4 regions of the Glutamicibacter sp. HZAU genome follow, and region 3 is predicted to be linked to each of the others. Evidence: riboswitches for the same ligand, from Rfam matches in the RefSeq annotation. Region 3 holds a riboswitch; each other region holds the start of a gene.
What was found. Region 3 has a riboswitch for S-adenosylmethionine ahead of EKH49_RS03715 (bifunctional o-acetylhomoserine/o-acetylserine sulfhydrylase). Riboswitches for the same ligand answer to the same signal wherever they lie in the genome.
Positions count from the first base shown of each region.

Region 1: linked by a shared signal. The riboswitch ahead of EKH49_RS10130 (O-acetylhomoserine aminocarboxypropyltransferase/cysteine synthase family protein) and the one ahead of EKH49_RS03715 (bifunctional o-acetylhomoserine/o-acetylserine sulfhydrylase) in region 3 are both predicted to bind S-adenosylmethionine.
Region 2: linked by a shared signal. The riboswitch ahead of EKH49_RS10075 (acyl-CoA dehydrogenase family protein) and the one ahead of EKH49_RS03715 (bifunctional o-acetylhomoserine/o-acetylserine sulfhydrylase) in region 3 are both predicted to bind S-adenosylmethionine.
Region 4: linked by a shared signal. The riboswitch ahead of EKH49_RS02815 (aminotransferase class I/II-fold pyridoxal phosphate-dependent enzyme) and the one ahead of EKH49_RS03715 (bifunctional o-acetylhomoserine/o-acetylserine sulfhydrylase) in region 3 are both predicted to bind S-adenosylmethionine.

Region 1 covers NZ_SCKZ01000006.1:86,604-93,695, forward strand. The annotation lists gene EKH49_RS10105 (Fur family transcriptional regulator) at 1-443, shown strand, start outside; gene katG (catalase/peroxidase HPI) at 521-2,701, shown strand; gene EKH49_RS10115 (methylated-DNA--[protein]-cysteine S-methyltransferase) at 2,800-3,429, opposite strand; gene EKH49_RS10120 (RNA polymerase sigma factor) at 3,426-3,923, opposite strand; gene EKH49_RS10125 (histidine phosphatase family protein) at 4,039-4,599, opposite strand; SAM riboswitch class I at 4,710-4,821, shown strand; gene EKH49_RS10130 (O-acetylhomoserine aminocarboxypropyltransferase/cysteine synthase family protein) at 4,920-6,293, shown strand; gene EKH49_RS10135 (CoA-binding protein) at 6,293-6,787, shown strand.
Region 2 covers NZ_SCKZ01000006.1:75,650-82,741, forward strand. The annotation lists gene ggt (gamma-glutamyltransferase) at 1-182, shown strand, start outside; gene EKH49_RS10070 (LLM class flavin-dependent oxidoreductase) at 267-1,670, opposite strand; gene EKH49_RS10075 (acyl-CoA dehydrogenase family protein) at 1,729-3,060, opposite strand; SAM riboswitch class I at 3,076-3,167, opposite strand; SAM riboswitch class I at 3,435-3,537, shown strand; gene EKH49_RS10080 (ABC transporter ATP-binding protein) at 3,543-4,358, shown strand; gene EKH49_RS10085 (aliphatic sulfonate ABC transporter substrate-binding protein) at 4,443-5,465, shown strand; gene EKH49_RS10090 (ABC transporter permease) at 5,472-6,299, shown strand; gene acs (acetate--CoA ligase) at 6,361-7,092, shown strand, end outside.
Region 3 covers NZ_SCKZ01000002.1:243,703-250,794, forward strand. The annotation lists gene EKH49_RS03690 (class I SAM-dependent methyltransferase) at 1-413, opposite strand, end outside; gene tpx (thiol peroxidase) at 512-1,009, shown strand; gene EKH49_RS03700 (phosphotransferase family protein) at 1,120-1,965, opposite strand; gene EKH49_RS03705 (CPBP family intramembrane glutamic endopeptidase) at 2,062-2,844, shown strand; gene EKH49_RS03710 (VOC family protein) at 2,942-3,586, opposite strand; SAM riboswitch class IV at 3,759-3,878, shown strand; gene EKH49_RS03715 (bifunctional o-acetylhomoserine/o-acetylserine sulfhydrylase) at 3,971-5,314, shown strand; gene metX (homoserine O-acetyltransferase MetX) at 5,317-6,462, shown strand; gene EKH49_RS03725 (SGNH/GDSL hydrolase family protein) at 6,543-7,092, opposite strand, start outside.
Region 4 covers NZ_SCKZ01000002.1:40,723-47,814, forward strand. The annotation lists gene EKH49_RS02805 (putative oxygenase MesX) at 1-783, opposite strand, end outside; gene EKH49_RS02810 (LysR family transcriptional regulator) at 905-1,846, shown strand; SAM riboswitch class I at 2,066-2,156, shown strand; gene EKH49_RS02815 (aminotransferase class I/II-fold pyridoxal phosphate-dependent enzyme) at 2,218-3,531, shown strand; gene EKH49_RS02820 (cystathionine gamma-synthase) at 3,528-4,733, shown strand; gene EKH49_RS02830 (hypothetical protein) at 6,091-6,330, opposite strand; gene EKH49_RS02835 (Hsp20/alpha crystallin family protein) at 6,722-7,092, opposite strand, start outside.

The sequences.
Region 1 (7,092 bases), on a different contig from region 3:
AGGCAGGGATCGAGCAGGTGCTGAAAGCGGCATCGATGCGGGTTACGCAACCACGCGTTGCAGTGCTGTCCGCTGTCGCCGAGCACCCTCACGCTGATACCGAAACCATCATTTCGGCCGTTCGCGAAGGCCACCCCAATGTGTCGCACCAAGCTGTCTATGACTCGTTGAAGCTTTTCACGAAGCTGGGAGTCATCCGGCAGATACAGCCGCAGGGCCACACTGCCCGCTACGAAGCCCGCGTTGGCGACAATCACCACCATGTGGTGTGCCGCCAGTGCGGCAAGCTGGCGGACGTCGACTGCGCTGTCGGCGGGGCCCCGTGCCTGCATGCGTCCAATGATCACGGCTTCAGCATCGACGAGGCTGAAGTGATCTACTGGGGCACCTGCCCCGATTGCCAGGCTGCGAATGCGCAGAAAGATGTCGTAGCTAACCCCTAGATTTGCCATCACGCGGGCCAATACCGCGCGGTGGACATGAACCGCACAAACCCCTAAAAATCCGGAAGGAAGAGCACATGTCTGAGACGACTGCAGGTCAGTGCCCAGTAGTTGGCGCGGGGCGAATTCACCCGACCCAGGGCAACGCCAACACCGAATGGTGGCCGAACAAGCTGAACCTGAAGATCCTTGCTAAGAACCAGCAGGTATCGAACCCATTGGATGAGGACTTCGATTACATCGAGGCATTCAACGCACTGGACATGGAGGCCCTGAAGGCCGACCTGATCGAGAACATGACCACCCGCCAGGACTGGTGGCCAGCTGACTTCGGACACTACGGTCCGCTGTACGTCCGCATGGCTTGGCACTCGGCCGGCACCTACCGTTCGCACGACGGCCGTGGCGGTGGCGGCGCAGGCCAGCAGCGTTTCGCTCCACTGAATGCATGGCCAGATAACGTCGGCCTGGACAAGGCCCGCCGCCTGCTGTGGCCAGTGAAGAAGAAGTACGGCCAGTCCATCTCCTGGGCTGACCTCATGATCCTGGCCGGCACCGTGGCCATGGAGCACATGGGCCTGAAGTCCTACGGTTTCGCCGGCGGCCGCAAGGACGTCTGGGAAGCAGATGACGATGTCTACTGGGGCCCTGAAAAGGTCTGGCTGGACAACGAGCGCTACACCGGCGACCGCGATCTGGAAGCACCACTGGCTGCGGTCCAGATGGGCCTGATCTACGTGAACCCAGAGGGCCCGGACGGCAACCCTGATCCGCTGGCTTCGGCAGTCGACGTGCGCGAAACCTTCCGCCGCATGGGCATGAACGACTACGAGACCGTCGCCCTGATTGCCGGTGGCCACACCTTCGGCAAGACCCACGGCGCCAACAACGTCGACCGCATCGGTCCGGATCCAGAAGCCGCTCCGCTGGAGGAGCAGGGCCTGGGCTGGAAGAACGGCTACGGCGAGGGCAACGCGGAGAACAACACCGCATCGGGCCTGGAAGTCACCTGGACCTACCACCCGACCCGTTGGGACAACGAGTTCTTCCACATCCTGTTCGCTTACGAGTGGGAACTGTTCGAGTCGGCAGCAGGCGCCAAGCAGTGGCGTCCGGTCAACGGCGGCGGTTCCGGCCTGGTCCAGGCAGCGCACGAGACCCTCGAGCGCCGCGAACCGCGCATGCTGACCAGCGACCTGGCCCTGCGCTTCGACCCGATCTACGGTCCGATCTCGAAGCACTTCAAGGAAAACCCTGAAGAGTTCGCCGATGCCTTCGCTCGCGCATGGTTCAAGCTGACCCACCGCGACATGGGTCCGAAGTCCCGCTACTTCGGTCCAGAAGTTCCAGCCGAGGATCTGGCATGGCAGGATCCGCTGCCGGCAGCTCCAGAGGTCACCCTGGGCGCCCAGGAAATCGCGGCGCTCAAGGAACTGATCAAGGATTCGGGCCTGACCGTGCAGCAGCTGGTCTCCACCGCGTGGAAGGCAGCGGCCTCGTTCCGCAGCTCGGATAAGCGCGGCGGCGCCAACGGCGGCCGCATCCGTCTGGAACCACAGGTCTCCTGGACCGTGAACCAGCCGGAGCAGCTCAAGCCAGTCATCGCCAAGCTGGAAGAAATCGTTGACACCTTCAACGCCACCTCCAGCATCAAGACGTCCTTCGCTGACGTAGTGGTCCTGGCCGGCAACGTCGGTGTCGAGCTCGCGGCAGCTGCCGCTGGCCAGCAGATCGACGTTCCATTCACCCCTGGCCGCGTTGACGCGACCCAGGAGCAGACCGACGTTGAGCAGTTCGCATGGCTGGAGCCAGTCTCCGATGGCCTGCGCAACTACGACTCGGGCTTCATCAAGATGCCAAGCGAGTACCTGCTGATCGACAAGGCGAACCTGCTGGGCCTATCCGCACCGGAACTGACCGTACTGGTCGGCGGCCTGCGCGTACTGGGCAACAACTGGGATGGCTCGAACCTGGGTGTCTTCACCGAGAACCCGGGCGCGCTGACCAACGACTTCTTCGCGAACTTGCTGGAGCCAGGCATCGCCTGGACCGCTTCCGAGGACGAGCAGACCTACCACTCGAAGGACGGCCGCTGGGTCGGTTCCCGCGTGGACCTGGTCTTCGGTGCCAACTCGGAACTGCGCGCCCTCGCCGAGGTCTACGCTTCGGACGATGCCAAGGAGAAGTTCACCAAGGACTTCGCCAAGGCATGGGCTAAGGTCATGGACGCGGATCGCTTCGAACTGCGCCGCAAGTAGCAGCTAGCTGGCTGCTATCTCGCAGCATATAGTGCTGGGCTGTTGCTTCCCCTGATGGGGAGCAACAGCCCAGCACTTTTTTATGCAGTTTTTGGCCGCTAGAACAACGTCGCCGCGCTGCCGGCGAAGTCCGGATTCTCCAGTTTCAGCAGTTCCGTCTTGGCTTCCAAGCCACCCAGGTAGCCACCCAGCGAACCATCGGTACGCAGCACGCGGTGGCAGGGCAGCACGATGGGAATCGGGTTGGTGGCGCACGCTGAGCCGACGGCTCGCACCGCCTTCGGCTTGCCGATCTGCTGCGCCAGCTGGGCGTAGCTGAGGGTCTGCCCGTAATCGATATGCCCCAGTTCCAGCTGCACTTGGCGGCGGAACTGCGTAGAGAGCTGCAGATCCACCGGGAGCTCGAAACTGTGCCGTGTGCCCGCGAAGTACTCATCGAGTTGCCGGGCGGTCCCATCCAGGCTCGACTTGTCGCGCAGGATGCGTGGGCTGAGCTTTTCCGAGAGCAGCTCAAGTATCCGGTCGTGGCCCTCGGATTCGAATGCCACCCGCACCAGCCCGGCATCGGTGCTGGCCAGCAGCAATGAACCCACTGGGCTGTCGACCATCCGATAGGCGACATCGACAAGTTCAAGCGCGCGGGCTTTTTCAGCGAGCTGGCCTTGCAGCGCGTCGAGGGTTTGCATTTCAGCGGCCGTCGCCTGCTGCTGATAATTTTTTTCGTTCATGGCTGCTCCCGCCATAGTTCCTGGTCGTCTAGCCGGACCCGCAGGTTCTTGATCCCGTCGGCACCGGCCCTGCGGGCAGCGGCTTCGCTGCCCGAAAGGATTTCGGCAATTTGCGCGTAGCTCATCCCGCCCAGGTACCGATAGGCCACGACCTGCCTTTGCTTGCCGGGAAGCTGATTCACCTCGTGCCAGAGCTGAAGATTGTCCAACTGCAGATCCGGCCGGTTCATCCCGGACGCGGGACCATCCATGTCCTGGTCATTAAGGATCTCCGGCTTATGCTTGCGCAACTCGTCAATGGCCTTGTTCCGGGCAATGCGCACCAGCCACGCCAGGACATTGGCATCATCTGGCAGCTGCGGGTACGTCTTGAGCGCGGCGAGGAAGGTTTCGGACCAGGCATCTTGCGCGCGGTGCTCATCCAGCAGGGCGCGGCAAACACGCAGGACGTTCAGTCCATATTCTTGGACTATCCGCTCAAATGGTGCTTGCATGGCTCTCCTGGGATTTCGCGACCTGCTGGCCTCTCACCATGTAAACGCAACGGCCACCTGTTCTGTGAGGTGTGAATGAAAAATTTTTTCATTCACCCCGCTGCCGCACGGATTCCTAGAATGCCACCAAGTCGGATTCACCGGCGAGCTGCTCAAGCCGGGCCAAATCCACGTCGATAATTTCGCCATTCTCCACGCCTTGGGCTTGCCTGGTTCCTGCCAAGGCGTCGCGAATGGTGCGCATGGTGGCGCCATGGCTGACAATCATGATCTTGCGTCCGGCATGCTTGCTGGCTAGGCCCAGCAGCGCTGGCACCGCGCGGTTCAAGATGTGCGCACACGGCTCAATCTGGTCTGCGGCGGCAGCCGATTCCTTGTCGCTGACCTCCGCCATGTTCCGGCCCTCCAGCGGGCCGAAACCGCGTTCAATGAGTTCCGGAACTGCGTTGCCCGTCGCTGCCCCGATCTGCTGGGCAATCAGCACGGCAGTTTCCCGGGCACGCGCCAAAGGGGATGCCAGAATGAGCGAAAAGTCTTGGCCGATGAGCTTGCGCCCGACCTCGCGAGCTTGCTCGCGTCCGGTTTCGTTCAGCGGGATGTCGGTTTGCCCCTGCAGTCGGCCTGCAAGGTTCCAATCGGTCTGCCCGTGTCGAACCAGTGCCAGCGAAGTATCCATGGCTCCAGCCTACCGGTGCCATAGATGTCGAAGAATCTCCGATCACAGGTCCGATACGCAACGTTACGACTCATAGTTGGGTCACGAACGGTCATGTTGCGAAGATTATTACACCATCCCGAGCGGCCGAGAGATCTGGTTCGATGACGCCGCAGCAACCTGCCACATCCGGTGGTTACGGTGCTACCGCCAGAAACGATGCAGCCGCTTACCCGTTGGAGAACGGCAGGAAGCGACATTGATTCCGGGATTCCTGCCTCGATCGCGGCCCGCCCTGCGGTGCACGCGAAACCCCAATCGACAAGGAGTCGTAAGCCACCATGGCAGATCACAAGTTTGGATTCCGCACCCGCGCCCTGCATGCCGGAGGCACCCCCGATGCTGAGCACGGCTCACGCGCAGTGCCGATCTACCAGACCACGTCGTTCGTCTTCAAGGACGCTGACGATGCGGCCAACCTCTTTGCCCTGCAGAAGTACGGCAACATCTACTCGCGTATCGGCAACCCGACCGTGGCGGCCTTCGAAGAGCGCATGGCTTCGCTGGAAGGCGGCATCGGCGCGGTTGCCACCGGCTCGGGCATGGCCGCGGAATTCGTCACCTTCGCGGCCTTGGCCCAGGCAGGCGACCACATTGTGGCTTCCTCCAAGCTCTATGGCGGCACCATCACCCAGCTGGATGTCTCGCTGCGCCGCTTCGGCATCAGCACCACCTTCATCGACTCCAACGATCCCGCGGACTTCGAAGCCGCGATCCAGGAGAACACCAAGGCCGTCTACACCGAGGTGGTGGCCAACCCGTCCGGCGACATCGCCGACCTGAAGGGCCTGGCCGAAGTCGCGCACCGCCACAACATCCCGCTGGTCGTGGACTCGACGCTCACTCCCCCATACATCCTTCGCCCCATCGAGCACGGCGCGGACATCGTGATCCACTCGGCCACCAAGTTCATCGGCGGGCACGGCACCACCCTGGGCGGCGTCGTCATCGAGTCTGGCAAGTTCAACTGGGGCAACGGCAAGTTCCCCACCATGACCGAGCCGGTAGCCAGCTACGGCAACGTCTCCTGGTGGGACAACTTCGGCGAATACGGCTTCTTGACCAAGCTGCGCAGCGAGCAGCTGCGCGACTTTGGTCCGTCGCTGCCGGCCCAGTCGGCATTCCAGCTGCTGCAGAGCCTGGAGACCCTGCCGCAGCGCATGGACAACCACCTGTCCAACGCCAAGCAGGTCGCCGCCTGGCTGGAATCCGATGAGCGCGTCACCTACGTGAACTACGCAGGCCTGGATTCCCACCCGCAGCACGAGCAGGCCAAGGAGCTGCTGCCCCTGGGCGTCGGCTCGGTCTTCAGCTTCGGCGTGAAGGGCGGACGCGAAGCCGGCGCCAAGTTCATCGAGGCGCTGCAACTGGCCAGCCACCTGGCCAACATCGGCGATGCCCGCACCCTGGTGCTGCACCCTGCCTCCACCACGCACCAGCAGCTGAGCGCCGAGCAGCTGGTCTCCGCTGGCGTGCCAGAAGACCTGATCCGCTTGTCGGTGGGCCTGGAAGACGTCGAAGACATCCTCTGGGATCTGGACCAAGCGCTGGCCGCTTCGCAGGAAGCTGCCGCCGGTTCCGCCGCGCAGTTCGAAGCGCCAACTTATGACGGTTCCGCCTGCGCCTTGCCAACTGCTTCGAAGGGAGCAAACTAATGACTGCCGTTGAAACCACCTGGGAAGGCCCGGGAGCCGCGCAGCGCCTGGAGATCCTGCGCGAGACGAAGACCATCGCCATTGTCGGCGCTTCGAACAAGCCGTCACGTGCCAGCTACTTCGTGGCCACCTACCTGCTCTCCTCCTCACGGTACAAGGTGTACTTCATCAACCCGGTACTCGACGAGATCCTGGGCCAGCCGGTGTACAAGTCGCTCGCCGATCTTCCGGAGACCCCGGATCTGGTGGAGGTCTTCCGCAAGCATGATGACCTGCCCGGCGTGCTGGACGAGGCCCTGGCCGTGGGCGCGAAGACCCTGTGGCTGCAGCTGGGCTCCTGGCACGAGGAAGTGGCCCATCGCGCCGAGGCCGCGGGCATGAACGTGGTCATGGACCGCTGCGTGAAGATCGAGCACGCCCGCTTCCATGGCGGTCTGCGCCTGGCCGGATTCAACACCGGCGTGATTTCCTCGAAGCGACAGGTCCTCGCCTAGGAAGTCCGGAGCTCCACATAATGGGTGCATGCAGCATTCCGCTGCATGCACCCATTATGTGTTCGGAACAGCTCCAGAGTTTCCGTGCAGGCCGACGGGACTGGGCTTTTCCCGCGGCTCATTCGGCAGGAACGTACAGTTCACCTGCGCAATCATGCGCGATGCAATTTCCTCGCCTTCCCCCGAAACCCACTTAAAACCAAATAAAGCCAAAAATTCTCCACATTTTCACTTGACGATGCCACACAATCGGGCATAAAGTCATGGAAACACAGATCAATGTGTTGCAGGTCATGATGAATTGC
Region 2 (7,092 bases), on a different contig from region 3:
ATGGTCCTGCGCTTGAGGCCTTTGGCCACAAGCTCACGCCGGCTGGCGATTCCTTCACCCCGCAGGCTGAAATCGGCGCCGTCGAAGCCGTGGAGATCGCGGCCGATGGCACGCTCACGGCAGCGGCCGAGCCCACCAGGCGCGGCGGCGGTTCGGCCATGGTGCTGGAGCCGATCAAGTAGGCACGCAGTGAAAACGGCGGCCTGCGGCAACATTCTTGCGAAGTTGCCGCAGGCCGCCGCCGATTGCGCTATCTAGCCGGATGCTCAGGCCTGCGCGGCCATCCGGTTGACGATCTTGTACTTGGCTGCACGGTGGGTGTCCTTCACCCGGTCGCCGGCGCCGAACAGCTTGTTGCGCAACGTGCCCTCGGTGTACTCGGTCTTGTAGACCCCGCGGGCCTGCAGCTCGGGAACCACGTACTCGACGATGTCCTCGAAGGTGCCAGGGGTGACAGCATAGGCGAGGTTGAAGCCGTCCACGTCGGTGTATTCCACCCAGTCGATGAGCTTCTCGGCAACCTCGGCACCCGAGCCGACGGAGACCGGGCCGAAGCCGCCCACGCCGATCCATTCGGCCAGCTGGCGGATGGTCCATGGCTTTCCGGTATCGCCGCTGGCCTTCTTAAAGGTTTCCACCGAGGACTGGATGGCGTTGGACTTCACGTCATCGCCAATGACATCGTCCGGTCCGTAGACAGACATGTCGATGCCGGTCCAGCCCGACAGCAGCGCCAGCGAGCCCTCGGTATCCACGTAGGAACGGTAGTCCTCGAACTTCGCCTGGGCCAGTTCCGAGGTTTCGGCGGTGATGATGGTCTGCATGGCGAAGACCTTGATGTCGTAGCGGCCGCGGCCAGCCGCTTCAGCGGCATCGCGGATCTTGGTGACAGCTTCCTTGAGCAGTTCGCGGGTTGGGCAGGTGACGAAGATGGCTTCGGCGTTCGACGCGGCGAATTCGGTGCCGCGCTTGGAGGCGCCGGCCTGGTAGATCACCGGGGTGCGCTGCTTCGACGGCTCGGTGATGGCGATGCCCGGGACCTTGAAGTACTTGCCTTCGTGCTCAATCGGGTGCACCTTGGCCGGATCGGTGTAGATGCCGGTTTCCTTGTTGTTCTGCACCGCGTCGTCTTCCCACGAGCCTTCGAGCAGCTTGTAGACCACTTCGAGGTACTCATCGGCGTGGTTGTAGCGCTCGTCGTGCTCCATCTGGTCTTCCTGGCCCATATTGCGGGCAGCCGATGGCAGGTACCCGGTGACCACGTTCCAGCCGACGCGGCCGTTGGTCAGGTGGTCCAGGGTGGCCAGGCGGCGGGCGAAGGCGTACGGGTGCTCATAGGCGGTACCCGCGGTGACGCCGAAGCCGAGGTTCTCGGTCACGGCGGCCATGGCCGAGACCAGCATCATCGGGTCGTTGACCGGCGCCTGGGCGCCGGAGGTCAGCGGGGTGATGTTGTTGCCCTTGTACACGTCGTAGGTGCCCAGCACATCGGCGAGGAACAGGCCGTCGAACTTGCCCTTCTCCAGCACCTTGGCCAGGTGCGTCCAGTAGCCCAGGGTGTTGTAGGTCGAGGCCTTGTCCTCCGGGTGGCGCCACAGGCCTGGCGACTGGTGCACCACGCAGTTCATGTCGAATGCGTTGAATAGGATCTCGCGCTTGTTCTCGCTCATGCCTTTGCCCCCATTAGGTCGATATTCATGGAAAGTTCCTGGTTTGCGTCGCGGGCTCTCAGGCCCGCTGGGTCGAATCTTCGCCGGTGACGGACAGCCGCTGCGGCTGGACGCCGTTGATCTCGTAGTCCCCGACGATGCGCGCCTTGTAGATCGCCGGGTTGTGCGTGGCGATGGTGCGCGCATTGCGCCAGTGCCGGTCAAGGTTGCAGCCGCTTCTCGTGGACGAGGCCCCCAGCCCGTCGAAGAGCTTGCTCGTTACGCCGATGGCCAGCGGCTGCACCACGGTTTGCGCACGGTTGGCTGCCAGCTCGCAGACCGCGTAGCGTTCCTCGTCGTTCAGTCCCGGATCGCCCAGGGCCGCTTCGACTTCGAGTACCGCGCCGATCACCACCGAGTCGGCGGCGAAGGATTCCGCGGACACCTCCCCCACCAGCTGCAGGACCTGGGGTTCCTGGTATACCGGCACCCCGGTTCCGGTGGTGAAGATGCGGGTGCGTGCCTGCACCGCGCTGCGCAGGTCGTTCAGCGCGGCGCGGGCGATGCCTGCCTGCACGGACATGAGCACCAGCTGGAAGATCGCCGCTTCGGAGTCATTGCGCTGCTGCGGCATGAAGCAGTCCACCGGGACCTGATGGAATTCGGTGGTGCCGGTTCCGGTCAGGCCCTGGCCGAATCCGTCCCAGTCATCGAGGATCTTGACGCCGCTGCGCTGGGTGGACACCACCGCGATCTGGCGTCCGGCAAGCTCAGGGTGGGCCACCGCAACAGTGGTCCAGTCGGCAAAGATGGTGCCGGTGCAGTAGTACTTCTCGCCGTCGACTACCCAGCGCCCGTCCACGAAGCTGGCCTTCGTATTCAAGGTGCCCAGGGCGTTGCCGCCGCGCTCGGTGTAGGCGTTGCCGACAATCTGCCCGGCGGCGATGCGGGCCACCCACTTCTTGCGCAGCGCCTCGTCTTCCAGTGCCAGCACATTCTCGACAAAAGCGATATGCGCGCGCCACAGCTGGCCTACATGGGAGTCGGCCTCGGAGAGCTCGATGAGCAGGCGGAAGACATCCACCAGCCGCGCACCGTAGCCGCCGTCGGCCACGGGAAGGCGCAGCGCGCCGAAGCGCTCGCGGTTCAGCAGGCCTACCTGCTCGAAGGGAAGCACGCGGTTCAGGTCGCGGTCCTTGGCGGTCGCGGCGATCTGGGCGAAGACCGGGCGGAAGATTTCGGCCAGCCGGTCGTACTGCTCATCCGCACCGGGACCGGGAGTGATCTTCAGCAGCTGCCGCGTGGGCAGCTGCTCCTCGAACTCGTCCAGTTCCAGAGCGCTGGCTTGCGAAGGATCACTGAGCTGGTTGAAGTCCAGCCCTGGGGCATTCGGTGATTCGCCAATAGGCATCAGGGTTCTCAATTCTTTCCATCGGTCCTGGCAGTAGCACCGTCCCGCTCTTCGGGTGGTTGCTGCGGCGTCGTGGAGCCAGATCTCTCAGCCGCTCTGGATGGGTCGTGATTCATTTGTAACGGTAATAATCCGGCGCTTCCAAGCCGCGAAGTCATATTTCGCCTCAGATTTGGAAGGGCCTATGCTCAAATCCCACAGCCTAATCCCCGTCCCATCGAAGATGAGTTGCAAGGATTGGCATGCTGTCGATCAAACCGGTCCTAGGTAAAATAAATAACGAAATTTCTGGGCAATGTGACGCAGGTGTCGAAGATTTTTTCATGTTACGCAAGATTTGCGTCCAAATCGTTCGACTCGCTGTAATAGAGGGGTAACCATCCCGAGCGGCCGAGAGATCTGGCTCTTTGACGCCGCAGCAACCACCTTCGGAGCTCTGGCTCCGCAGGCCGGTGCTACCGCCAGGACCGATGGAGATTGATATGGCTCTTACCATTGCAGCGCCCGAGGCAACTTCAACCACCTCAACCGCACTGGACGTCCAATTCAGCAACGTGTCGCGGACCTTCACCACAAAGAAGGAAAGCCGCACCGTGCTGGCCGACATCAACTTGCACATTCCAGCCGGCCAAGTCCTCGCGATCCTAGGCGCCAGCGGCTGCGGAAAATCCACGCTGCTGCGTTCGGTCTCCGGGTTGGACCACCCCTCCACCGGTGACATCCGCACAGGCACCCACGAGGTCAACGGCATCAACGAGCTATGCGCCGTTGCTTTCCAGGAACCACGGCTGCTGCCGTGGCGATCGGTGCGCGAGAACATTGCGCTGGGTCTGGCCCCAGGAACCGAGAAGGCCTCTGGCGACGCGCTGATTGATGAGCTGATCGAGCTGACCGGGCTGAGCCATGCAGCCAGCCTGCGCCCGCGGGAGATTTCCGGCGGCATGGCCCAGCGTGTTTCGCTGGCTCGCGCGCTGGCCCGCCGCCCGGGCGTATTGCTTCTCGATGAGCCCTTCGGCGCACTCGATGCCCTGACCCGCCTGAAGATGCAGGATTTGCTGCTCTCAATTCACGCATCATTCCCCACCACGGTACTCATGGTGACCCATGACGTGGACGAGGCTTTGACCTTGGCTGACCGCGTTATCGTCTTGGGACGCAGCACCGGGAACGGCGCGGCTGGTGTCATCGAAGACCTAGCGATCTCCGCCGGGCAACCGCGCCGGCACACGGACGAGAAGTTCGTTGCCGATCGCCTGCACCTGCTGCGCCTGCTCGGCGTCGACCCAACCAACCATTAATCCAGGGAACGCATTGGATCCTCGGCGATCCTTGCTCTTTGCCCTATCGTCCATCCGCTTGCACGCATAATTCTAGGATTCTCCATGCTCTTGAACCGCTTCTCCCGCCGCACCGCTCTGTCCGCCGCCGCTTTGCTCATGGGCGCAGTTGCCCTGACCGGCTGCGCTGGCGAAAACGCTACTGCCGACTCCGGTGATCAGACCTTGTCCATCGACTTTGCCACGTACAACCCGCTGAGCCTGGTGCTCAAGGAAAAGGGGTGGCTGGATGCGGCCGCCAAGGAACAGGGCGTTGACGTCGAGTGGATCCAGTCCGCAGGTTCCAACAAGGCCAATGAGGCGCTTCGCGCCGGTGCGATTGACGTCGGTTCCACCGCCGGTTCCGCAGCGTTGCTGAACCGTTCCAACGGTGCACCAATCAAGACCGTCGCCCTGTACTCCCAGCCGGAATGGGCAGCCCTGGTAGTGGACAAGGATTCAAAGATCGAATCCGTTGAAGACCTGGCAGGGAAGACCGTGGCCGCCACCAAGGGCACCGATCCATACTTCTTCCTGCTCCAGGCTCTGGACACCGCGGGACTGAGCGAAGACGACATCAAGCTGCAGAACCTGCAGCATGCCGATGGCCGCACCGCACTGGTCAACGGTTCGGTCGATGCCTGGAGCGGACTGGATCCAATCATGGCAGCCGCCGAAGAAGACGGCGCGCAGCTGGTTTACCGGAACCTGGACTTCAACACCTACGGTGCGCTGAACGCTCGCGAAGACTTCATCAAGCAGAGCCCCGAACTGGCCCAGCTCGTGGTCGACGCCTATGAGAAGGCTCGCGGCTGGGCGGCCGAAAACCCTGGGGAAACCGCTGAGATCCTGGCCGACGTTGCAGGGCTCGAACCAGAAGTTGCCAAGACCGTGATCGAGGAACGCTCCAATCTGGACGTTCCGGCGGTTCCCGACGCCAAATTCACCGGAGTGCTGAGCAACATTGGCCCCACCCTGGTCGCCAGCGGCGATGTTTCCAAGCAGGAATCCGTAGATGAAGCACTAGCAACCCTCGTTGACGACCAGTTTGCCCTCAAGGCAGATGCAACGAAGATCTCCGGAGAGTAAACAGCGATGAGCACCGCAAACGCGGCTGATACCCGCGAAAATCCGACACCTGCCAAGCACAAGACAGGCATCGCCGCAACGATCCTGCGCGCACCCAAATGGTTGCTTGCGCTGATCCTGCCTCTGGCCACCGTGGCTGTCTGGCAATTCGTCACGGTGAGCGGCATCGTTGCCCCGTGGACGCTGCCGACTCCAGGCTCGGTCGTTGCCGCCGCCTTTGAGCTCCTCGAAGATGGCGATCTTGGTAAGCACATCGGCATTTCCACCCAGCGTGTACTGCTGGGCTTCGCCTTTGGTTCCCTGCTCGGCCTGGCGCTGGGCGCCCTCGTCGGCCTGTCCAAATTGGCAGATGCGTTTCTGGGCCTGAGCATCAGCGCCCTGCGCGCCGTCCCTTCGCTGGCTTGGGTTCCGTTGCTGGTGCTCTGGATGAAAATGGGCGAAGATTCCAAGGTCACGCTCGTGATCATCGGCGCGTTCTTCCCGGTCTTCACCACCGTCGCCTTGGCATTGCGCCATGTCGATGCCCACCTGATCGAGGCCGCTCGCTCCTTCGGTTTGAAGGGACTGAAGCTGCTGCGCACAGTCCAGCTCCCCGCGGTAGTCCCTTCCATCTTCTCCGGACTGCGCTTGGCACTGGCCCAAGCGTGGCTCTTCCTGGTCGCGGCTGAACTGCTCGGAGCGTCGATGGGCTTGGGCTTCCTGCTCACCGATTCGCAGAACAATGGCCGCCTAGACCGCCTGATCATGACCATCGTGCTGCTGGCCGTCTTCGGAAAAATCACCGATGCCCTGCTATCGATAGCCGAACGCTGGGCGATCAAACGCTGGACCTAGCCCCGGACTAGCTAGCACCGGCTGGCAACGCTACCCCTTCCCTCACCAAAGAAAGTTTGCAATGACCACCGAATTGGCAACAACCTCAGCACCTGAATCAGAGGCGGCACGCCAGGAATTCTGGGACGAAGCGGCGCACCTTTTGGATTGGGACACCCCGTGGCACACCACCAGCCGCATCATTCCGGCTGACCCCCAGGCGCAGCGCGGCCCGGAAATTTCCTGGTATCTCGGCGGCAAGCTGAACGCGGCAGTGAACTGCGCCGACCGCCACGTCGCCGCAGGACGCGGCGAGAAGGTTGCGCTGTACTTCGAAGGCGAACCCGGCGACCGCGTTGCAGTCACCTACAAGAATCTGCAGGAGCGGGTTTCCCAAGCTGCCAATGCCTTGGAATCCCTGGGCGTGGTGAAGGGCGACCGCGTGGTCATCTACCTGCCGGTGCTCATTGAAACCATCGTCATAACCTTGGCATGCGCCCGCATCGGCGCCATCCACTCGCTGGTCTTCGGCGGGTTCTCTGCCGAAGCGCTGAAGTTCCGCGTGGAAGACACCAAGGCAAAGGTGCTGGTCACCACCGACGGCCAGTTCCGCCGCGGCACCTCGGTCCCGGTCAAGGACAACGCCGATGCGGCAGTTGCCGGCGAGAACGAAATCGAAAAGGTGCTGGTGATCCGCCGAACCGGAGATGAGATCCCGTGGGCCGAGGGCCGCGACGTCTGGTGGCATGAGGTGGTTGATACCCAGTCCACCGAGCACACCCCGGAGTTCTTCGACTCCGAGACGCCGCTGTTC
Region 3 (7,092 bases):
ACTCCATTTGAACGGATCACCCGATCGGCAAAATCGAATACGCTTCGCAGTTCGCCACGTGAAATGAAGGCAGGCACATTTCCGGTCATCAGTATGGCGTCGTACTGTTCCGGCAGCGAATGCTCGTTGAGTGTACCCAAGCTCAGTTGGTCGGCTGATAACTGTCTGAACCAGCTTCCATCGAATAGGTCTTTTGCTACATCCAGAACTTGGGGGGTTGGATCTACGCCATAGGCATCATGTCCGCAGCGACGCAACGCATTGACGGTATTGCCAATCCCGCAACCGATATCGAGAATTCGTGAATTACGAGGACAGAGCATGTCCGCGAAACGGGCAACTACCTCCAGATCAATCCCGTCCATTGTTTGAGCACGCATTTTCGCCGCGTATGAATCGTAGTCGGGGCCCATATCCACAGTTTTGCATGGAAACAGGATCCGAACGACTTGTTTGCGCTACTAGGCTGAAAAGATAGCTCCGAATTAGGCATTCATGATAGACAAGACCTATGGCTAATACTGCTTTCAAGGGAACCCCTGTACAGACTATTGGTGATCTGCCGGCCGTTGGCTCGCAGGCTCCAGCTTTCACTCTCACCGACACCGGCCTTGCAGATGTCACCAGCGAATCGCTGGCTGGCCGTCGCGTTGTCCTGAACATCTTCCCGTCGGTTGATACCGGCGTTTGCGCTGCCAGCGTGCGTCGCTTCAACGAACTGGCTGCCGGCCTGGAGAACACCACCGTCGTGTGCGTTTCTGCTGACCTGCCATTCGCACTGGGCCGCTTCTGCGGTGCCGAAGGCATCGAGAATGTTACCGCTGGTTCAGTCTTTCGTTCCGACTTCGGTTCGGACTACGGAGTCACCCAGATTGACGGACCACTGGCTGGCCTGCTGGCCCGTTCGGTTGTTGTGCTGGATGAGGAAGGCAAGGTTGTTTACAATCAGATCGTCCCGGAGATCACCACCGAGCCTGACTACGATGCAGCTATCGCAGCCCTGAGCTAAGCAAGCATTGCACCCGATACGGTGCATGAGAGCCCGCCTGACAACATTCAGGCGGGCTTTCTTTACGCTCCAGATGGCTTGCTCATCGGCGGGTCAGGCCAAATTGCTTCCTATCCATTGATTGATTGCGCTGCAGTGAGGATGCGCGGACCAATCTTGCGCATGAGCTTGCCCATCTTCGGGTTGTCCGAGCGCGAGAGCGCATCCGATAACCGTTCAAGGCTCATGAGACCCAACCAGATTTTGGCCCGGTGCGCTTCCTCAGAGTTGGGAGCAATCAAATCCACCATTTCCAAACCATGCCACAGGCTCAGGTACGCGGTGTTCAAGGCAGGGTCCCACGCTGCTGCGAGGTCCCAATCCAAGATGCCAATCAACTTCTCGTCAATCCAGTGCATGTTGTGGCCAGCCAAATCACCATGCACCAGTCCCGCTGGAACCTGCGCCAGAATATCGAGCTGATCCCAAAGTGCGGTTGCAGGAGCTCGAAGTTCCTCGGGCAGCGCATCGAAGCATTGCTGCTGCCGGGCTTGGGTCCATTCGCCACGGAATGAAAACGGTTTGGCCAGATGAGCGCTGATCTGTTCCAGCGGTACCTCGGCCAATTCCTTCACCAGCTGGCCCAGCACCTTTGGATCCCCGTAATGAGGCTCATGCGCGCTTCCGGGGATGAAGGACATGGCAACTGAGCTGAGCCCGTCGACATGCAGGATCTCGGAGACCGCCACCGGGATCTGATAGTTGAGCTGGCTTTCCAGCAAAGACAGCAGCTCGACGGTTCGCGGCATCTGTTCGGTCGCCGCTGGCGTGCGCGCCATGCGAATCACCGCCTGCGGATTGCCAATGACCACCTTGTGGAATTGTCCGCCTTCATTCACGGCCGCATCTTCCCACGAAAGATCGGGGCAGAGCTGGCGGGCGATTTGCAGTTCTCCACTGGTGGCAGGACGACTCATTCGTACCCTTCTCGTTCAGCTCGCTGGTGGTCTCACCTTCAGGCTATCGCAGGTTTGCCACGTGGCTACTCAGTACGCGCACAGCCAGATCAGCCTATGATCGAGAACGTGAACGCTGAACAAATTGAGCAGACGGCAACCCGCAGAACCCTCAGGTTCGAGATCATTTTGGTTCTCGCCCTGTCCTTGGGGCAGAGCGCGGTCTACTCGCTGCTGAGCTTTGCGGATAAAGTCACCAGGGCACCGTTGCGTGATCAGACGACATCGCTGAACAACCCGCTGAGCACACGCGAGTTCTTTGATTTCACCTACCAGCTTCTGGACATTATCTTCGCGCTGGTACCCGTGGTGCTGGCACTCTACCTGATGAAGCGCACGACCGGCCGAACCATCCGTGACATCGGCTTCGACATGCGACGTCCGGGCAAGGACACGATGCTCGGGGCGGGGCTGTTCCTGGCCATGGGCGTGGGGACGCTGGGCGTCTATGCTGCCGGACGGGCACTGGGCGTCACCACAGCACTGTCAGCAGCCAATCTCGGTGATTATTGGTGGAGCGTCCCCGTGCTGCTGCTGTCGGCTGTACGCCATGCAGTGCTCGAAGAAGTGCTGATGCTCGGCTTCCTGTTCACCTATGCCAAGAAGCTGAAGCTGGGATTGTGGAGCACCATTATCGGTTCTGCAGTGCTCCGCGGCAGCTACCACCTCTACCAGGGCGTGGGGCCGATGATCGGCAATATGCTCATGGGCATCGTCTTCGGCTGGGTGTACCAGAAGTACGGCCGGGTGATGCCGCTGGTCATCGCGCACTTCCTGCTCGATGCTATCGGCTTCGTCGGCTACGCGCTGATTGGGCCTGCCATCGGAATCGGCCAGTAGTGCCCGAAGGCCTGCGCCAGCGACTGAAACGCCATTAACGAAAAAGGTAGGTGGGGACGCCATTGTCCCCGCCTACCTGCGTTCGTTTCCGAGTTTCCTACAGCACCACGGTGCCGGACTCGGTTTCAAAGGTTACCGACATGATGCCCGGAGTGCCATTCGGCGCTTCATATTGCATGGTGACGGCGCCCAAATTGACGTTCTGCGGCTGGCCCAGCCAATCCAGCACCCGATCGCGTGAGCCGGCGATGGAGATCTGGCTGATCTCGCCGACAGGCTCCAGCGCCTTGGACGGATGCAACGGCTCGGAGTCTTCATCCCAGGAAATCAGGTACGGGACCTGCGGATCAGCGATCAGGCCCTTGATGCCGATTTGCTGCCAGGTAAGTTCGCGGCCATCCGGGAACTTGCGGTTCCCCGGCACGGACTTGCGGCCCAAGCGGTCTTCGGCACTGGATAGATCCTCCACCGAGACGCACCATCCCATCCATCCGCCGCCGAGCTCCGAGCGGGCGCGCACGGCCTGGCCGAAGGGAGCCTTGTCGCTGGCCGGGTGGTTCAGGACTTCAACCACTTCCAGGTACTGGCCATGCTTGAGCGGGAAGATGACATTGCGTGTTCCGAATCGTGGATGCACGCCGCCCTTGACGAATTCCAGTCCCAGGGACTCGGAGATTCTTTCAGCGGTTGGCAGCAGCCCGTCTGGGCCGCAAGCATAACTTACGTGATCTAGCCTCATCATGTGCCCATCATGGCAACATGTGATGCGAGTCTCTACTTAGGCTCCCCTAAGTGCGCTGATGTTATCGAATACTCTGCGGAAAATCTGCGGAATTCGCGAAATATGACCGATTGAGTCCAATGCCGGTCCACTGCGTTGCAAAGATCTTCGGTTTTCGGGCAAACTGATAGCAGGTCATGAGTCTCAGTAACAAGCCCCGGCTTACTGGGCGGCAACCCTCCAACCGCGGTGGGGTGCCCCGGGTGAAGACCTGGCCCTTGAATGCACAAGGCATCAAGGACAAGCGCGGGTTACCCCCTGGAAGTCGTTTCGATACGGTGCTTCCTGTCGGTGTCTTTTCAGCGGCGTACCCCCATAGTCATGAAACGCTATTTGGAGGAAACCATGAGCAACAACTGGTCATTTGAAACCCGTCAGATCCATTCCGGCCAGACCCCGGATCCGACGACCGGAGCGCGAGCTCTCCCGATTTTCCAAACCACTTCCTTTGTCTTCCCGAGCGCCGAGAGTGCCGCTGCCCGTTTCGCGTTGCAGGAACTGGAACCGATCTACACCCGTATCGGCAACCCGACCACCGACGCCGTGGAAACCCGCATCGCTGATCTGGAAGGCGGCGTTGGCGCGCTGCTGCTGTCCTCGGGACAGGCAGCCACCACCTTCGCCATCCTGAACCTGGCCGAAGCCGGCGACCATCTGGTAGCCAGCCCGAGCCTGTACGGCGGAACCCAGAACCTGCTCAAGCACACGCTCAAGCGCTTGGGCATCGAAGTCAGCTTCGTCTCCGACCCGGACAACCTGGACGAATGGCGTGCCGCGGTGCGCCCGAACACCAAGGCCTTCTTCGGCGAAAGCATCTCCAATCCTCGGCAGGACGTGCTGGATATCGAGGGCATCTCGGAGATCGCCCACGAAGCCGGCGTGCCGCTGCTGGTGGACAACACCCTGGCCACGCCATACCTGATCCGCCCTATCGAGTGGGGCGCCGATATCGTGATCCATTCGGCCACCAAGTTCCTTGGCGGCCACGGCAATGCCATCGCCGGGGTCATCGTGGACTCGGGCAACTTCGACTTCGCCAAGGACGCCGAACGCTTCCCGGGATTCAACACCCCGGACGAGTCCTACAACGGCCTGGTCTTCGCCCGCGACCTGGGCGTCAACGGCATCCTCGGCGCGAATCTGGCCTACATCCTCAAGGCACGCGTGCAGCTGCTGCGCGATCTGGGTTCATCAGTGGCGCCGTTCAACGCGTTCTTGATCGCCCAGGGTCTGGAAACCCTGTCGCTGCGCATTGAGCGCCACGGCCAGAACGCAGTGGAAGTTGCCAACTGGCTCGAAGCCCGCGAGGAAGTGCAGAAGGTCGCCTACGCCGGCCTGCAGTCCTCTCCGTGGCATGAGCGCGCGCAGAAGTACAGCGATCACGGTGCTGGCTCGATCATCGCCTTCGAGCTGGAGGGCGGCGCGGAAGCCGGACAGGCTTTCGTGGACGCACTGGTCTTGCACTCCAACGTCGCGAACATCGGCGACGTGCGCTCGCTGGTCATCCATCCGGCCTCCACCACCCACGCCCAGCTCTCCGAAGCGGAGCAGATTGCCGCCGGTGTGAGCCCGGGACTGGTGCGGCTGAGCGTCGGGCTGGAAAACATCAAGGACATCCTGGCCGATCTTGAGCTGGGCTTCGAAGCTGTTGCGGCCCTTGAAAACAAGGAATTGCAGGAAACCCTCTAGGCATGCCATCCATTGTGACTACTGAAGATACTCTGCGCGCCGAAGAGCTCGCTGGCGGACAAGACGGCATTTTGCGCCGTAGTTCCGTGGGGGAGTACCACTTTGAATTCGGTGGATACCTTCCCGACGTGGTGCTGGCCTACGAGACGTGGGGGAAGCTAGCAGCTGATGGCTCCAACGCGGTGCTGGTGATGCATGCACTCACCGGTGACGCCCACGTCGCGCAAGGCGATTCGCACAGCGCCGGCTGGTGGGAAGGCTTCGTTGGCCCCGGCGCCACGGTTGACACCAATGAGTACTTTGTCGTGTCCATCAACATGGTGGGTGGTTGCAATGGATCCACCGGCCCCTCGTCCTTGGACGAGCAGGGCCTGCCTTACGGCTCCAGATTCCCTTTCGTCACCATCAAGGACTCGGTGCGCCTCGAAGCGCGGCTGGCCAAGCAGCTGGGAATCGATTCCTGGCATGCGGTCATCGGCGGCTCGATGGGCGGTGCCCGCGCGCTGGAATACGCTGTCGAGTTCCCCGAGCAGGTCAAGAACCTGGTCGTGATGGCCTCTAGTGCCCAGGCGACTGCCGAGCAAATTGCCTTTGCGCAGGTGCAAACCCAATCCATCCGCTTGGATCCGCACTTCTGCAATGGCGATTACTACGGCAACGATTCCCGTCCTGATGCCGGTCTCGGCCTGGCTCGCCGCCTGGCCCACATCACCTACCGTTCCGAGGCCGAGCTGGAAACCCGTTTCTCGCGCAATCCGCAAGATGGCGAGAAGCCGACGGGCCAGCTGGACGGGCCGCGCGGGCGCTACCAGGTGGAAAGCTACCTCGACCATCAGGCCAGCAAGCTGGTGAATCGCTTCGATGCCAACAGCTATCTGGTGCTCACCGAGGCGCTGATGAGCCACGATGTTGCCCGTGGCCATGAATCCCTGGAGGCAGCCCTGGCGCGCCTGGAGAAGGTCAACGTGGTGGTTGCCGCGGTTACCACCGACCGCTTGTACTTCCCCGAGCAGTCGGTGAAGCTGGCCTCGTCGCTGGCCAGGCCGAAGCCGGTGCACTACATCGATTCGCCCATTGGCCATGATGGGTTCTTGACCGATGCGACGCAGCTGGATGGGGTGCTTCGGACCTTGGTCTTCGGAGACTAGGATCTGGACAAAGTTTGGCAAGTCTTTAAAGCCTGAAGCGGTTCCGCCAGTAATCGGCGGAACCGCTTCAGTCTTTCTTGCTATTTGGCGCTGTCTCCGGCACCGAGCGAGTCGTTGGGCTTGGCATCTGCGAACGGCGTAGCCGAAGGCCGTTTCGGGGTGATGCCGTCGCCGGAGGACTGGTGGCGCAGGCGGCGCAGCACCCAGGGCGCCAGATGCTCGCGGGCCCACTGCAGATCCTCCTTGCGTGCTTCGCGCCAGCTGCGCTCATCCACGACCGGAACGATGTCGGTATCCAGCTGATGCGGGACGTTCAGCGAGTCCAGTGCCATGGCGGCAATGCGCTGGTGGCCGATGGGGGAGAAGTGCAGGCGGTCAGGCGCCCACATCTGGGACTGGTGCAATTCCTGCAACGCCCACATGTCGGCAACGATGGCGTCATGCCGGGCGGCGACGGTGCGCACGTTCTCGTTGTAGATCGCCACCTTGCCGCGGATGCTTCCAAGGACCGGGGTATCGCGGATATCGGGTCCGTTGAAGAGCAGGAGCGTGGCACCGGTTGCGGTGAGCTTGGCTACCGCGTCGTCTAGGATGTCGGCAATCTTGTCTGGATCGCCGCCCGGGCGCAGC
Region 4 (7,092 bases), 200 kb from region 3:
CGGACGGTAGATCTTCTGGAAGGTTTCCATGGTGCTGATCAGGCTGATCAGCTGCAGGTCGGTGTAGTCGGCCAGCAGGTCGCCACGGAAGTAGAAGGCCAGCGGAGCGACGGATCCTTCAGGCATGAAGTAGCGCACGCGCAGCCCCATCTTCGCGAAGTAGGCATCGGTCAGCGAGTATTCGTCCTGGCGGTACTCCCAGCCCAGCACTGGGTGGCGATTACCGTTGCGGCGGTAAATCTTGGAAGTGGAGACGCTGATGCAGATGACCGGCAACTGCTCGAAGCGCTCGCGGTACGCTGCGGAATTCAGGAAATGCTCGAAAAGCCTGCCGTGAAGCTCTCCGAAATCCTTAGGTGGCACCGGCTTGCCATCGGAGTCGATGGCCTGCGGCAGCACAACGCTGAAGTCGTAGTCGCGCACATAGGATGAGAAATTGTTGCCGATGATGCCGGGGCTGCGCACACCGGTTTTGCGGTCCAGGATGCTGGTGTCCAGCATCTCCAGCAACGGGAAGTCCTGCGCGCCCTGTTCCGAGTCGAAGTGCACGTTGGCGGAGATGATTTCAAGATCCAGTGCATAGCGCTCGCCGTCGGGATTGTCCCAGTGAGCCAGAGAATTGAAGCGCCGATTGATCATCGTCAGGGCATTGCGCAAATTCTGCTGGCAGTGCTCTCCGCGGGCCAGATTGGCGAAGTTCGTGGTGAGGCGCGAGTCCGCCGACGGGGTGTAGTTTTCGTTGAATTCTGTGCTCGAAATGCTGAAGGTCAATGCGTCTGCCATGGCGGCCAATCTGTTGGTCAGCGGCCGGAAGCGGCCGGAAGAAGGTCGATGCGTCAATCATGCATGGCATTTTTGATATCAGGTAACTCTGTCTAACTATGGATTAATATAGACTCAAACTATGGTTCAGGGAACGAGCGGTCTGACACTGCAACAATTGCGCTACTTCACCGCGGTCGCGGCCGAGGGTTCCATCTCGGCTGCCGCCGACCTTTTGTACGTCGCCCAGCCAAGCATGTCCGCGGCAATGAAGGAGCTAGAGGCACGGGTGGGGCGCACGTTGCTCATCCGCTCGGCCCGGGGTATCACGCTCACCAGCGACGGCGCCGAATTCCTCGGCTACGCCCGGCAGGTGCTGGAGCAGGTGGAGCTGCTGGAGCACCGCTATCTCGGCCGTCCGTCGGCCCGCCGCCTGCTGGGCGTCTCCACCCAGCACTACTCCTTCGCGGTGGATGCCTTCGTGCGGATGGTCCAGGCCAGCGGCGCCGACGAGTACGAATTCTCGCTGCGCGAGACCCGCACCGAGCAGATCATCGAGGACGTTCGCACGCTGCGCAGCGAAATCGGGATCCTCTACCTCAACGACTTCAACCGCAAGGTCATCGAGAAGCTGCTGCGCGAATCCCGGCTCGTGTTCCACCCGCTCTTCCGCTCCCAACCGCACATCTTCGTCGCCCGGAGCAACCCGCTGGCCTCCCGCACCCTGGTGTCCCTCGAAGACCTCGAAGACCTGCCGCGGCTGACCTTCGACCAAGGTGCGAACAACTCCTTCTACTTCGCCGAGGAGATCCTCTCCACCCGCTCCAGCCAGCGTGAAATCCAGGTCTCGGACCGCGCCACCATCTTCAACCTGATGATCGGTCTGGGCGGGTACACCATCTCCACCGGCATCATCAGCGACGAGCTGGATCCGTCCATCGTCTCCATCCCGCTGGATGTCGAAGAGCGCATCGATGTCGGCTGGATCGACCACGCAGCGATCCCGCTGACCGAGCAGGCCCGGCGCTACCTGGACGAGGTGCGCGCGGTGGTTGCTGGATTCGGAGTCGAAGTCCTGGGCTGAGCGTCATCTCCGGTCATTGAAGTTTGGTGCTTTGTCATGTGCGAGTCCGAAATCCTTTGGATTTCAAGGATTCTTTCCTCATCGGCGCGTCATATAAGGGTTTCGGCCCTCATGTCATCATGACAATTCGGCGACATATGAAGCGCGGCGGCCTTCTGTGAAGCGCAGCGATTCGGGCCGCTTGCCCGGTTCGCGGCCGATGCCCAACCATGGAAGAACAAACCATCAAGAGCGGCTGAGAGATCTGGCTCGACGACGCCGCAGCAACCACCGGGAAACCGAAAGGTGCTACCGCCAGAAACGATGGAGCAGTTCCGGACCCGTGGCTTCGGTGTCCGGTGCACTCCCTCGCAGAGAATCGAGGAGGAGCAATGAGCCAGGAAACCGACGCGGTGCACGCAGGGTACCGCCCGAGCGGAGAGTTCCGCCCGATGCTGCCGCCACTTCACAATTCCGCGGCCTACCAATTCGCATCGCATGCCGAAGCGGTGGAGAAGTTCGCACTTCGCCAGGCGGGCTTCACCTACTCCCGTACCGGCAACCCGACCGTGTCCATCCTCGAGCAGCGCGTCGCAGCCCTGGAAGGCGGAGCCCACGCGGTGGCCACCGCCACCGGGCAGGCCGCTGTGGCCCTGTCCCTGCTGGCCCTGACCCAGGGGCCCAAGCACATTGTGGCTTCCTCCTCGCTGTACGGAGGCACCGTGGACCTGTTCACCGACACCTTCGCCGACTTCGGCATCCGGATCAGCTTTGTCGACCAAGCCGATCCGGCCGCCTGGGCCGCGGCCATCGAGGAGGACACCCGGGCGTTCTTCCTTGAGTCGGTCTCCAACCCGCTGTGCACCGTGGCCGACATCCCGGCCATCGCGGCCATCGCGCACGAGCGCAACATCCCGGTGGTAGTCGACAACACCTTGGCCACCCCGCTGAACGTGCGCCCGCTGGAACTCGGTGCGGACATCGTGGTGCACTCGGCCACCAAGGGATTGGCCGGGCACGGCTCGGTGCTCGGCGGGGTAGTGGTGGATTCGGGAACTTTCGACTTCTCCGATCCGCTGCGCTGGCCGCAGATCGCCGCACCGCGCGAGCGGCTGAATGGCACTTCGCTGCTTGAACGCCACGGGCCGGCGGCCTATGCGATGCTGGTTCGTTCCAAGTTCCTGCACGATCTGGGCCCGACCCTCGCCCCGGCCAGCGCCCAGGGCATCCTTGCAGGCATCGAGACCCTGCCGGTGCGCGCGGCCCACGTGCAGCGCAGCGTCGCCCGGCTGATCGACGCGCTTGCCGAGTATCCGGGCATTGCCGCCATCCACCACCCCGCGCTGTCCGAGCACCCCAGCCACGAGCTGGCCCGGACGCTGGCGCCGAAGGGCACCGGCTGCGTGCTGGCCATCGAGCTGGCCCACCCATCCCTGGTTTCCCCGGTCATCGACGGGCTCAAACTGATCAGCCTGGCCGCGAATGTCGGCGATACCCGCACCATGGTCGCCCACCCGGCCACCATGACGCACTGCCGGCTCTCCGAAGCGCAGCTGGCAGCCGCCGGGCTGAACACCTCGACCCTGCGCCTGTCGGTGGGACTGGAAGACCCGGCCGACCTGCTGGCGGATATCACCCAGTCGCTGGATCGTGCTCTGGCCGCAACCCGGGCCACCGCCGACACCAAGGAAGTGAGCTTCGCATGAGCGGCTTCAACACCCTGGCCGTGCACGCCGGCCAGCACAAGGACCCGCACACCGGTGCGGTGATCCCGCCGATCTACCAGACCAGCACCTTCATCCAGGACGGCATCAACGTGCTGCGCGCCGGGCACGAGTACTCGCGCGGCTCCAACCCGACCCGCAACGGCTTCGAATCCCAGCTCGCCGCGCTGGAAGGCGGGGCCGCCGGCTTCTCCTTCGCCTCGGGCATCGCGGCCGAAGACGCGCTGCTGCGCGCAGTGCTTGAGCCGGGCGACCACATCGTGCTGGGGGCCGACGGCTACGGCGGCACCAACCGGCTGATCTCCAAGCTGCACGGCAAATGGGGGATCAGCTCCTCGGCGGTGGACATCACCAACCTGGATGCGGTGCGCGCCGCGCTGCGCCCGAACACCGCGCTGCTCTGGGTGGAGACCCCGTCCAACCCGCTGCTGGGCATCGCCGACCTGGCCGGCTGGGCCGCCATCGCCGCCGAGCACGGCGCCCTGCTGGTCGTGGACAACACCTTCGCCACCCCGTACCTGCAACGGCCGCTGGACTTCGGAGCGCACGCGGTGGTGCACTCGACCACCAAATACATTGGGGGGCACTCCGACGTCCTCGGCGGCGCGGTCATCGTGGCCGACCACCTGCACCGCGGCCAAGCGCTGGCCGAAGCCGTCGGCTACCAGCAGTTCGCCGGGGGAGCGGTCTCCGGTCCGCAGGATTCCTACCTGGCCGCCCGCGGGCTGAAGACCCTGGGCCTGCGCATGGAACGCCACTGCGCCACCGCATCAACCCTGGCCGAATGGCTCGATGACCGTCCCGAGGTCGCCCGCGTCTACTATCCCGGGCTGGAAAGCCACCCGGGCCACGAGCTTGCCAAGCGCCAGCAGCGCGGTTTCGGAGGCATCCTCTCACTGCAGCTCTCCGATGAAGCGGCAGCCCGCGCCTTCGCCGAGTCCATGGAATACTTCCAGCTCTCGGTGTCCCTGGGCGGGGTGGAATCCCTGGTCTGCTATCCGCGCGAAATGACCCACGCGTCGCTGATCGGCACACCGCTGGAGATTCCAGCGAACTTGGTCCGCCTCTCGGTGGGCATCGAGGAGCCCGAGGACCTGATTGCCGATCTGGAACGCGGGCTGGCCGCAGCCGCGAAGGCTTCCGAGGCCGACAGCATCCAGCACCGCAGCCTGGCTACCGCCTGACCTGCCGTCGCAGCACGCGGGCCGCCCGCACAGGAAGGCCCGCGTGCAAGACGTCGGCACCGCTTAGCGATTCGCGCCTCCGGGGCACTCCAAGCTTGCAAAACTGGGTTCCGACCTAATGATCTCCGGCATCGCGATCTGTGCCCCTCACGACGATTGCTTTCGGGGAGCCGCCTATGCCGCGAAATCCATTAGTTGGCGATGGCAAGGACGGGGCCGTGGTGCAGTGGGCTCCTCCGAGGAGGTTCAGGCCTTGGAACCCGACTTGCCCAATGCGAAGGTCGGTGCCGTCGGCGCGCACGCCGGGGGATCGCCGCATGCGTTCGAGCTGCACACTTTCTCCCCTGAAGCCAAAGTGTTCGAGGATCAGGTATGCGGATCGATGAACGCCTCGGGCGTCCAATGGCTCACCAATACTGCGAAGACAGCTGCGAACTATCGAGCCTCCCGGAGAACGCTTATGGGCAGGTCCGGCGAGCACGCCGTCAGATTCCGGGGCAGGATGGTGTGGGCCGGAGGAACGGCCAGTATCCTATACTGAGGCACAACGGCAGTCTGATGACAGTGCGACGTCCATCTGCTCTGAGCAGGCACATCCACGTCAGGAGTTCCCCAGCCGAGACCGCCGAAAATCCTTCGCCCTGGCGCCATGGCTGAAGCGGAAATTCATGCCAAGAACCTCTGTCTGGTACTGGTCTTAGCCGCCGGTCGCAACTAACATTTACCGGCTCCGACGATAAGCAGGGTCTTTGCATGTCAGAAACGCCGTTTAAAACCAAAATAGGTCGAAGGGCTCAAGGTCCCGTTGTTGCTATGGCAATTATCGGATACGCGCGAGTAAGCCGGCACCAGGGGACCCCAACGCCGCAGGAAGCCAAGATGCGTGCCGCTGGCGCGGAAAAGGTGCTTACCGAGCGCGGGGAATCGAGCCACATCGCCAGCCGGTCGCGATGGGAAGCATGACTGAGATACATGAGGGCCGATAGCAGGCTCGTGATCTGGGCACATCGGATAGCCGGCACCGAACGTACCCTTGAAACGCTCCGCGAGCTGGGAAACGCGGATTAATGCACTCAGTCTCGCCCAACCGCTCCCCGACATCGCGGCGCACACGCCTTTGGGCGATGCCGCAGCAGGGGCACTGACCATGCTGATTCATTTGCGCGTGCTCCACGGTCCGCGAGAACATTCGCAGGATCGCGGAGCACGCGCTGCAGCGGGCCGCCGGTTCGATGACCTATATTCGATCAGTCTCCTAAACACGGTACCTAGCCTCGAAACGCCTATTCCAACACTCGAAGGTCGACGATCAACAGGCAGATAGGTGAATAGTGTGCGGTGGCGGAATGTCTGGGTGTTATTGAGGCCCCTCCCGGGGTTGGGAACCATACAGTGAGTCGTTGACTTGATCGATCATTTCTTGAATCGCGTGGACTTTGCTCTGCCAGTACTTGTTGTTCTCGCGAGCTTGCGGTCCTTCTGCTTCTTCGTTCAACTCAAGAAGCTCGCTGAAATGGTCTCGGTAGGCGCACAGCGCAGCATTGAGAACTTCGATTTGCTCGTCATTGAGGTGGACGTTGAGCAATGATTCACGCATGGTGCTGATCCTTTCGTTGCCAGGGTGCGTCCGGTGCGTTCCGGACGCACCCCCGAATCAACCACTCCTTAAAAGTTTCCCCGGGAGTCATCTCTTGTTCGGTGGCGAGCGTGAATACACCCGGACGGGACCCGCCCGACGCACTGAACGTTGAATTGTTCGTACTTCGTTGGTTCCTTCCGGGCACCGCTGACTGGGCCGCGGAACATCCTCGATCGAGGTGCAAAGGTGCGATCGAGGCGGCTGATGCTGACGGGAAGCTGTGGATAGCTCGAGCTCGTATATGGCCAGAAGCAACTCGTCATCAGCGGCCAGCGGATCAAGTTCCGAATCAATGTGGGCAGACATGACACATCATCTCCGCACAGGCCTCCAAGGGGCCTTTCTTGGGTTAACTGGTGATTTCCTTGGGGTTCTTCTTGCCTTGGCCGACCGCGACCTGAATCCGGCGGGGTTTGGCACTATCGGCGACAGCGATGTCGACACGTAGCACGCCATCCACGTAGGTGGCCTGGATACTTTCAGTGTCCAAATGATCCCCAAGGATAAGTTCCCGGGTGAAATGGCCCCAGAGTCGTTCCGAGCCGGCGATGTGCTGGCGGTCTCCTGGTTTGGCGCGTTCAGCGCGGATGGTCAGGATGTTCTTTTCCACTGCCATGTCGATCTGCTCGGCGTCGACCCCTGGCAGGTCGAACTCAGCGTGAAATCCGGTGTCGTCCTTCCAAGCCTCCATTGGCATTGGGTGGACAGGTTCGGAGCTGA